3 regions of the Nonomuraea rosea genome follow, and region 3 is predicted to be linked to each of the others. Evidence: riboswitches for the same ligand, from Rfam matches in the RefSeq annotation. Region 3 holds a riboswitch; each other region holds the start of a gene.
The links. A riboswitch is a leader RNA that binds a small molecule or an ion and turns the genes downstream of it on or off. The one in region 3 is predicted to bind thiamine pyrophosphate.
Positions count from the first base shown of each region.

Region 1: linked by a shared signal. The riboswitch ahead of ABEA43_RS19805 (FAD-dependent oxidoreductase) and the one ahead of ABEA43_RS29150 (purine-cytosine permease family protein) in region 3 are both predicted to bind thiamine pyrophosphate.
Region 2: linked by a shared signal. The riboswitch ahead of thiC (phosphomethylpyrimidine synthase ThiC) and the one ahead of ABEA43_RS29150 (purine-cytosine permease family protein) in region 3 are both predicted to bind thiamine pyrophosphate.

Region 1 covers NZ_BAABDQ010000007.1:299,359-302,624, reverse strand. The annotation lists gene thiE (thiamine phosphate synthase) at 1-190, opposite strand, end outside; gene ABEA43_RS19815 (Rv2175c family DNA-binding protein) at 168-542, opposite strand; gene ABEA43_RS19810 (NAD(P)/FAD-dependent oxidoreductase) at 573-1,736, opposite strand; TPP riboswitch at 1,795-1,909, shown strand; gene ABEA43_RS19805 (FAD-dependent oxidoreductase) at 1,878-3,107, shown strand; gene thiS (sulfur carrier protein ThiS) at 3,104-3,266, shown strand, end outside.
Region 2 covers NZ_BAABDQ010000051.1:22,562-25,827, reverse strand. The annotation lists gene ABEA43_RS58980 (cellulose binding domain-containing protein) at 1-574, opposite strand, end outside; gene ABEA43_RS58975 (universal stress protein) at 692-1,534, opposite strand; gene ABEA43_RS58970 (hypothetical protein) at 1,539-1,892, opposite strand; TPP riboswitch at 2,001-2,113, shown strand; gene thiC (phosphomethylpyrimidine synthase ThiC) at 2,106-3,266, shown strand, end outside.
Region 3 covers NZ_BAABDQ010000013.1:247,261-250,526, reverse strand. The annotation lists gene ABEA43_RS29165 (MFS transporter) at 1-308, opposite strand, end outside; gene ABEA43_RS29160 (winged helix-turn-helix transcriptional regulator) at 431-823, shown strand; gene ABEA43_RS29155 (rhodanese-like domain-containing protein) at 820-1,143, shown strand; TPP riboswitch at 1,198-1,312, shown strand; gene ABEA43_RS29150 (purine-cytosine permease family protein) at 1,303-2,637, shown strand; gene ABEA43_RS29145 (methylated-DNA--[protein]-cysteine S-methyltransferase) at 2,623-3,195, opposite strand.

The DNA of each region.
Region 1 (3,266 bases), on a different contig from region 3:
GGTCGCAGGCGTCGCGGAAGATTTCGAGGAGCGCGAGTTCTTCGCGTGCCTCCAGGCCCTTCTCCCGCAGCTGGATGATGTCCACGCCGTTGGCCAGCACCGAGTCGAGGAACTCTGCCAGGTCGCCGCGGTCGCGGCGGCCGTCCGTGCAGAGATAGAGGCGGGCCTCAGAAACCGAGGGCTTGGGCACGCCGCTTGACCTCTGTGTGACGGCCGGCCCTGATCGCCTCAATGGGCGACCCTGGCAGGGACTCGTCTGGGGTGAAGAGCCAGCGCAACGACTCCACATCGTCGTAGCCGGCGTCCAGCAGCACGGTCAGTGTGCCGGGCAGGCCCTTCATCACGTCCTTTCCATCCAGGAACACCGCAGGCACCTGTGGCCCGCCGCCCCCTCGGCGCACGCCTAGGAGCTTGTGGTCCTTGAGGAGTTGCTTGGCCCGCCCTAGCGATAGGTCCAGGCGCGAGGCCACTTCGGGGAGAGTGAGCCACTCGTCAACGAGCTGGTCGGTCTCCCGGTCGATCTGTGCAACAGAAAGCGTCACGAAACCACAACTACCACATGCCGTGCTTGCTCAAACAACACAATCCCGTAGGGAGACCTCTGGATCTACCAGGCGTTCCACGTCGAGACGGTGTCCGGCGTCGATGATTCTGCGCCCCTGTACGAGGTCGCGCGGCCGATCCACGGCGAGCACGGCGGCGAGGGCGTCGTCGCCGGTGAGCCAGACGGCCGACCACTTGCCGCCGGGATCGCCGCGGTAGACGAGGCGCTCTCCGGCCGGATGGTGGCCCGCGTACTGGACCATGTGCCCGAACTGCTCCGACCAGAAGTACGGCACCGGATCGTAGGCGACCTCCTCCCCCAGCAGGCTCGCCGCGGCGATCTCGGGGGCGTTGAGCGCGGTGTCCCAGTGCTCGACCCTGAGCCTGGTCTGCCAGCGGCGCGACCACCAGGCCGCGCAGTCGCCGACGGCGACGGTGTTCGGCAGCGAGGTGCGCAGGTATTCGTCGGTGACGACGCCGTTGTGCAGGTCGATGTCGGCGTCGGCCAGCCAGCCGATCGCCGGGCGGACGCCGATGCCGGTGACGACCACGTGGGCATCGACGAACTCGCCGCCCACCAGCCGCACGCCGCCCTCGTCCACCGAGTCGACCATGGTCTCCAGGCGCAGGTCGATGCCGTCGTACCAGGGCTCGGTGCGGGCGCCGAGCTCGGCGCCGACGGCGGTGGCGAGCGGGGCGGGGCCCGCCTCGACGACCGTCACGACGCAGCCCGCGCGACGGGCGGCGGTGGCCACCTCGGCGCCGATCCATCCGGCGCCGATGATCGCGACGCGGGCGCCGGGGACGAGCATGGCCCTGAGCTCGTGGGCGTCGTCGAGGGTGCGCAGCACGTGCTGGGGGCCGTCGCCGGGCAGCGTGATCGGCTCGGCTCCGGTGGCGATCACCAGGCCGTCGTAGCCCAGCTCGCCCTCGGTGGTCTCGACGACGCCGCTGCGCAGGGACTTGGCGCTGACGCCCGGCCAGAAGTCGACCTCCATCGCGGCCAGGTCGGCCTCGACGAAGCTGGTGTCGGCGTCGCCGAGCAGCACGGCCTTGGACAGGGGCGGGCGGTCGTAGGGGCGATGCCGTTCTTCGCCTATCAGGGTGATCCTGCCGTTGAATCCCCGTCCGCGCAGCGCCTCCACCGTGCGTACCCCGGCCAGTCCCGCTCCTACCACCACGACATGGTTCACGTTCATGACCATAACGGGGGCGGTGTCTGGACGCCGCACCGAGGCCGTAGGCTGTGGAGGAGAGACGCGCGGGAGTCCGGCGTGACCGGGCTGAGAGGAAGGCTGCACGGGCCTTCGACCGCAAGACACCTGATCCGGATCATGCCGGCGAAGGGAGCGCAGGTGGACGTGATCGTGGGTGGCGGGGTCGTCGGGCTGTCCGTCGCCTGGCGGCTGGCTCGCGCGGGGCGGCCCGTCACCGTGGTGGATCCGGCTCCGGCCTCCGGGGCCTCGCACGCGGCTGCGGGGATGCTGGCCCCGGTCAGCGAGGTCACCTACACGGAGGCGCCGTTGCTGCGGCTCGGGGTGGCCTCGTTGCGCCGCTGGCCGGCGTTCGCCGCCGAGCTGGCCGCCGACGCGGGGCTCGGTGATCCGCGGACCGGGCTGGACCTGCGCTCCGAGGGGACGCTCGACGTGGCGTTCGGGGCCGACGACCTGGTGGCGCTGGATGAGCTGGCGGCGTACATGGACAAGCTCGGGCTGCCGGTCGAGCGGCTGACCGGGCGCGAGTGCCGCCGTCTGGAGCCCATGCTGGCGCCTTCCGTGCGCGGCGGGCTGCTGGCTCCCGGCGACGCCTGGGTGGATCCGCGCCGCGTGACGGCGGCGCTGCTCGCCGCTCTGGAACGGCTGGACGTGCCGCTGGTACGTGAGCACGCCACCGGGCTCCTCCGCGAGGACGCCGGCCGGGACGGCACGGGCGACGGCGATGACGGCGATCGCGCCGGCCGGGGCAGCATGGGTGGCGATCGCCCAGGACTGAGCGGTGGAACGGGCGGCGGGAGCGGTGGCAGGGTCGTGGGGGTGCGGCTTCGGGATGCGCCGGACATATCGGCTGATCGGGTGATCCTGGCGGCCGGGGCGTGGAGTGCCGAGCTGGCCGACGTGCCGGTGCGGCCGGTCAAGGGGCAGATCATGCGGTTGCGTTCCCCGCAGCCGCTGCTCGGCCGATGCGTGCGCGGCACCGTGCACGGCGCGTCCGTCTACCTCGTCCCCAGGGGCGACGGCGAGCTGGTGGTCGGGGCCACTCAGGAGGAGATGGGGTTCGACACCAGGGTGACCGCGGGCGGGCTCTACGAGCTGCTGCGCGACGCCAGGGAGCTGGTGCCGGGCGTCACCGAGCTGGAGGTCGCCGACGTGGTGGCGGGCCTGCGGCCGGGCACGCCGGACAATCTGCCGCTCATCGGCCCGAGCGGCACGCCGGGGCTCACGCTGGCCACCGGGCACCACCGGGGCGGCGTGCTGCTGGCCCCGCTCACCGCGGCCGTCCTGCTGGGCGAGGAGAGTGAGGCGGCGACATTGTGCTCACCCGCGAGATTTCGGGATATTTCATGAACGTGACGATCAACGGAGCTGCGCACGAGGTGGCCGACGGCACGACCGTGGCGCAGGCCGTACGCACATTGACGACGGCCACCACCGGAGTGGCCGTGGCCGTGAACGACGAGGTGGTCACGCGGAGCACGTGGGAGACGACGGTGCTCGGCGACAGTG
Region 2 (3,266 bases), on a different contig from region 3:
CCGTGATCGGCGACTGCTGGGTGGTGGTGGAGGCGGCCCAGGCGGGGATGGCGTTGTTGAAGTTCACGGCGCGCTGGGCACAGTCGGCGCAGCTGGACGGGTTCATCGGGATGATCTTGGCGACCAGGATCTTCATGCCGGGGTTGCTGGCCCGCATCTGGCTCACGAGCGTCGTGAACGCGCTGAGGATCGTCGCCGGTGCGATGTTGCTCCACACGTCGTTCGTGCCGAAGTGCATCATCACGATGTCGGGCTTGGTCGCGGCGAGCCAGCCGGTCAGCTGGTTCTGGCTCGCCACGTTGGTGGCCAGGAAGCCGCCGTGGCCCTCGTTGTCCCCGTCGTGCGTGACCCCGCAGCCCTGCGGCGGCAGGGTGCCGACGAAGTCGACGTTCGTGTAACCGGTGCTCTGAAGCCTGTTCCAGAGCAGGGCCCGCCAGCAGCCGGGGGATCCGGTGATCGAGTCGCCCAAGGGCATGATCCTGGTGGCGGCGGCACTGGCCGGCGCGGTGGTCGCGAAGATGACCGCCCCCGCCACCGCCAGCATCGCCGCCAGCACGGCGCTGGTCCTGCGCATCGTCTGCTCTCCCGTCGTAGCCTGCGCAGATCGTAGGAGCGCGCGGGTACGGCGGGAAGTGAGCCCTCGTCAGGTGGACCGGCGACCTGCGAAGACGCCGGGTGCGGCATGTAACTTTCAGCGGTGCCTGGCCACGGCGAGCGGGCAGGGGGCGTGGTGCAGCATGGCCTGGCTGACCGAGCCCATCAGCATCCCGGCGAGCTGGCCGTGCCCGCGCGAGCCCACCACGAGCAGGTCCGCGCCCGCCGCCGCTTCGCGCAGCACCTCGATGGGGTGGCCGTGCACGACCTCCGCGATCACCTCCACCTCCGGGTCGAGGTGCCCGGCCAGCACCTCCTGCAGGGTCTGCCTGGCGTCCTGCTCGCTGACGGGATCGGCGGGCGCGAAGCCGTCCGCCTGCGGCCAGGCCCAGGCCTGTACGGCGCGCAGCCGCGTACCGTGGCGTCTGGCGTAGTCGAAGCCGAAGTCGAGCGCCCGGTGCGCGCCCGGCGAGCCGTCCACCCCGACGACCACCTCCCGGCCCTGCGCGCCGCCCCCGGGGGACGGGCGGTCGCGGACCAGAACCACGTCCGTCAGAGCATGCGCCGCGATCCCGTGCGCGACGGACCCGACCAGCAGCCCGCGGACGCCGCCGATCCCGCGGCTGCCCACGACCAGCAGCTCGGCGTCGTCCGCGGCCTTGATCAGGGCGGAGCGGGGGTCGCCGGGCAGCAGGACGGTCTCCACGCCGAGCCCGGGCCGCTCGCGCAGCGCCCGGTCGCGGGCCGTGGCGAGCACGGTCTGCGCGCCTTCGCGCATCCAGCGGTTCACCTCGGCATAACGGCCGGCGGCCGGCTCGCACACCCACCTCGGGACGGCATGGGCGACCGTCAGCGGAGCCTGGCGCAGCGCGGCCTCGACGGCGGCCCAGCCGGTGGCCTCCAGCCCGGCGCGGGAGCCGTCCACCCCCACGATGATCACGACGTCAACTCCTCAGCGCGTAGCACTCCACCTCGGCACGGCGGAACGGCAGTCCCTTGTCCGTGGAGTCCTGAGCGCATTTGCGTTCGGACTTGCTGAGCCGCAGCGTGCCGCAGACGGTCACGCCGGAGTAGGTGCGGCAGTCGAGTGTGCGGTCGGTTCTGCCGATGCGATAGAGCTCCCTGACCGCCGAGCGGCATCGCGCCTTCCCCGTGTCGGCGTAGCGGCACTGGGCGGTCAGGGTGGCGTACTGCTCCTTGCTCACCTCGTGCTGGTCCATGCCGTCCCCGGAGGCGGCGGTCGCGCCGAGGGTGGCCATCATCACCACGAGTCCTGCGAAAGCGGCGATCTTTTTCATGTTTCCCCTGATGGGACCGTACCGCCAGGGGCGATCGCCAAACCTCCGGCCATGGGAGGCCCGGAAAATGGGGGGTTTCGCGCGCTATGTGGCGTGGGTACGATCACCGCCGACCAACGCGGGAGCCCGGTGCGGACCGGGCTGAGAGGACGGCTGACAGCCGCCGACCGCCAGAACCTGCTCCGGATAATGCCGGCGAAGGGAGTTTGCGCGATGAGTGACGCGCGTTTCGCAAAGATTTACACCGGTGACCTGCGGGTGCCGATGCGGCAGGTGAACCTGTCGGACGGCTCGTCGGTGACCCTGTACGACACCTCGGGCCCGTACACCGACCCCGCCGTCGAGACCGACGTCCGGCGGGGGCTGCCGCGCCTGCGGGAGCGGTGGATCGCGGCGCGCCGGGCGGCGGGCGAGCCGGTGACGCAGGTCGCCTGCGCCAGGCGGGGGCTGGTGACCAGGGAGATGGAGTTCGTGGCGGTGCGCGAGGGCGTCACCCCCGAGTTCGTACGGCAGGAGGTCGCCGCGGGCCGGGCCATCATCCCCGCGAACGTCAACCACCCCGAGTCCGAGCCGATGATCATCGGCCGCAACTTCCTCGTGAAGATCAACGCGAACATCGGCAACTCCGCCGTGACCTCCTCCATCGAGGAGGAGGTGGAGAAGATGACCTGGGCGACCCGATGGGGCGCGGACACCATCATGGACCTGTCCACCGGCGACGACATCCACGAGACCCGCGAATGGATCATCAGGAACTCCCCGGTCCCGGTCGGCACCGTGCCCATCTACCAGGCGCTGGAGAAGGTGAAAGGCCGCCCCGAGTCCCTGACGTGGGAGGTCTACCGTGACACCCTGATCGAGCAGTGCGAGCAGGGCGTCGACTACGTGACCGTGCACGCGGGGGTGCGGCTGGCGTACGTGCCGCTCACCGCGCGCCGCAAGACCGGCATCGTCTCGCGCGGCGGCTCGATCATGGCCGCCTGGTGCCTGGCGCACCACCGCGAGAGCTTCCTGTACGAGAACTTCGACGAGATGTGCGAGCTCCTGGCCCGCTACGACGTGTCGTTCTCGCTCGGCGACGGGCTGCGTCCCGGGTCGATCGCGGACGCCAACGACGAGGCCCAGTTCGCCGAGCTGCGCACGCTCGGGGAGCTGACCGGGATCGCGCGGGCGCACGACGTCCAGGTGATGATCGAGGGGCCGGGGCACGTGCCCATGCACAAGATCAAGGAGAACGTCGACCTGCAGCGCGAGCTCTGCGACGACGCGCCGTTCTACACGCTCGGGCCGCTCGTGACCGACATCGCGCCCGGCTACGACCACATCACCTCGGGCATCGGGGCCGCCATGATCGGCTGGTACGGCACCGCCATG
Region 3 (3,266 bases):
GCCACCAGCAGCACCCAGCCCTCGTTCGCGAAGCCGCCGAGCCCGGAGAAGACCAGGAACACCCCCAGCCAGAGCAGGAACATCCGCCGCCTGCCCAGCAGGTCTGCCGCCCGCCCGCCGAGCAGCATGAACCCGCCGTACCCGAGCACGTACGCGCTCACCACCCCGCTCAGCAGCCCCGTGGACAGCCCGAGGTCGGCCCGGATGGCCGGGAGGGCGACGTTCAGCATGCCGACGTCGATGCCCTCCAGAAATATGGCCCCACACAAAACGATCAGTACGCCCCACGAGCGGGCAGGCATCGCCATGACAAAACCCCCGGTTACCTTTAGGCAGGTCGGTTCTCTCTTGTAACCGTCCACATCATGCGGCAACATGGAATCTCGTGGAAGACGGCACTTTGGAATCACTCGGTTACTGCGAAGGCACCATGGACGACGACGACTACGACGTGCGCCAATGGGACGTCCGCGAGGGCTGCGAGGTCCGCCAGATCCTCGACCGCATCGCGGACAAGTGGTCGCTGCTCGTCATCGCCCTGCTCGACTGCCAGAGCCTGCGCTTCACCCAGCTCCGCCGCGAGATCGACGGCGTCAGCCAGCGCATGCTGAGCGTGACCCTGCGCCAGCTCGAACGCGACGGCCTGGTCACCCGCACGGTCCACCCCGTCGTGCCGCCCCGGGTGGACTATGCGCTGACGCCGCTCGGCCGCACCCTCCACCAGACCATCAAGTCCCTGGTCACTTGGACCGAGGAGCATCAGGAGGAGATCGCCGAGGCGCGTGTTTCCTACGATGCGCGACGCGCGACAATGGAGTCATGACCGTTCCTGAGATCGAGGCCAGTGCCATTCCCGCCGACGCCTATCTGCTCGACGTCCGTGAGCAGGACGAATGGCTGGCGGGGCACGCGCCGGAGGCCGTGCACATCCCCATGACGCAGATCCAGGGCCGGGTCGAGGAAGTGCCCGGCGACCGTACGATCTACGTCGTCTGCCGGGTGGGCGGCCGGTCCTTGCAGGTCGCGGCGTGGCTCAACCAGCTCGGGCGCGACGCGGTCAACGTCGGCGGCGGCATGCAGTCGTGGGAGTCCGCGCAGCGTCCGATGGTCAGCGAGACCGGCCAGGAGCCGTTCGTCGCCTGAAGTCACCCACTATGGCGGTTTCGCCGCCATTGAGGCATCATGAGGTCGCTAACTACAGATCGTCGCGGGAGCTCGGGGTCGCCGGGCTGAGAGGGCAGCAACTGGTCCGCTGCCGACCGCCTGAACCTGTCCGGGTAATGCCGGCGTAGGGAGTGTGCGATGTCGCATGCCGTCGACGAAGTTCCGCTGACCCTCGAAGGACGGCCACCGAAGACGCTGGGCGTGCTCGACCAGGGTGCGCTCTGGGCGAATCTCGGTGTCAGCCTGCTGGGCTTCTCCGGGGCGCTGTTCCTGCTCGACCCGCTCGGCAATGCCCCGCTGAGCCTCGCCGCCGCCCTCGCGGCGGCGGTGGTCGGCAGCCTGATCGGCACGGCCATGGTGGGCCTGTCCGCCATCCCCGGCACACGGACCGGGCAGCCGGCGATGGTGCTGCTGCGCGGGCTGTTCGGGGCGAAGATCTCCTACGCGCCCACGGTGCTGAACATCGTGCAGATGCTCGGCTGGGGCGCCTTCGAGCTCTGGGTGATCGCCAAGGCCGCGACCGCGATCTTCGGGTCGGTGCCGTACCAGGTGTGGGTGATCGTGGCGGGGGTGCTCACCACGGCGCTCACGATCTGGCCGCTCGGCTCGATCCGCCTCCTGCGCCGGTACGTCACCGTCGGCGTGATCGTGTCGCTGATCTGGTTCGGCTGGTTCTTCCTGACCGAGGCCCAGCCGCAGACCGGGGGGTCGTGGACGGCGTTCGCCCCGGCCGTGGACTACGTGATCGCCCTGTCGGTGTCGTGGGTGCCGATGGCCGCCGACTTCGCCAGGCACTCCAGGTCGAGCAGGGCCGCGTTCGCCGGCGTGGTCGGCGGTTACACGCTGGCGCAGGTGGCCTGCCTGGGGCTGGGCGTCTACGCGGTGGCGATGGCCGGCGCGGGCGCGGTGCAGGCCGACAGCACGGCGGTGTTCGCGCCCTTCGTGGCGGTGCCGCTGGGCGCGCTGTTCTTCGGCATCCTGGTGCTGCGTGAGACCGACCAGTCCTTCGCCAACGTCTACTCCACCACCGTCTCGCTGCAGAACCTGATGCCGCGCGTGGACCGGCGCGTCTTCTCGGTCGCGATCGGGATCCTGACGGTCGCGATCGCCCTCGTGGTGGACGTCACGTCGTACGGCGCGTTCCTGGGCGTGATCGGGGCGGTGTTCGTGCCGATGTTCGCGGTGCTGGCGGTCGACTATTTCCTGCTCGGCGGCTCCCACCGCTGGAACACCGCGGAGAACGCGCCCTCGCGCTGGTCGATGCTGGTGCCGTGGGCGCTCGGCTTCGTCGCCTACTGGCTGACGACCTCCACCCCCACCGTCGCGGCGTGGGACGGGCTCTGGCAGTCGGCCCGCGAGCTGATCGGCTTCACCCGGCAGACCTGGATGAACGGCGCGCTGGGCGCGGCCCTCGTGGCCGCCGTGGTGACGCTGCTCATCGGCTGGCCGCGACGGCGCTCATCCGCCCGCTGAGGTGCGCCTTTCCACGTTGAGCAGGTGCTGCTTGGCGGCCACGCCACCCGCGTAGTCGCCGAGCTCGCCGTCCTCGCGCACCGCCCGGTGGCACGGCACGATCACGCAGATCGGGTTGGAGGCCAGCGCGTTGCCGATCGCCCGCAGCGCGCGCGGCCTGCCGATGCTCTCGCCGATCCGCTCGAACGTGGTCGTCGTGCCGTAGGGGACGCCCATCGTCTTCTGCAGCACCGTGCGGGCGAAGGATGTGGCCAGCGACAGGTCCACCGGCGTGGCGAACGCCCGCAGGCGGCCGGAGAAGTAGGCGTCCAGCTCTCTGCGCACCGGGTCGAGCCGCCGCGGATCGGGCCCGATGAACGTGCCCACATGCCTGCTGAGCAGCTCGAACACGCTGTTTTCCGGCTCGAAGCTGCAGGCCGCGATGCCCTTGCCGGTCACGGCGAGCACCATTCTGCCCACGGCGCCGTCATAGGTGCCGAACGCGATGTCCGGCGGTGTCTCACCCTTGTAGGTGCTGGAGGTCACGCGCAGCAGGGCATCGAGATCGCCGCTCGACATAGCCTCACCCTCCCACCCGCCGGGAATCACCGTGACCGCAGCGTATCGGACGGATCGCCCGACGCACCCAC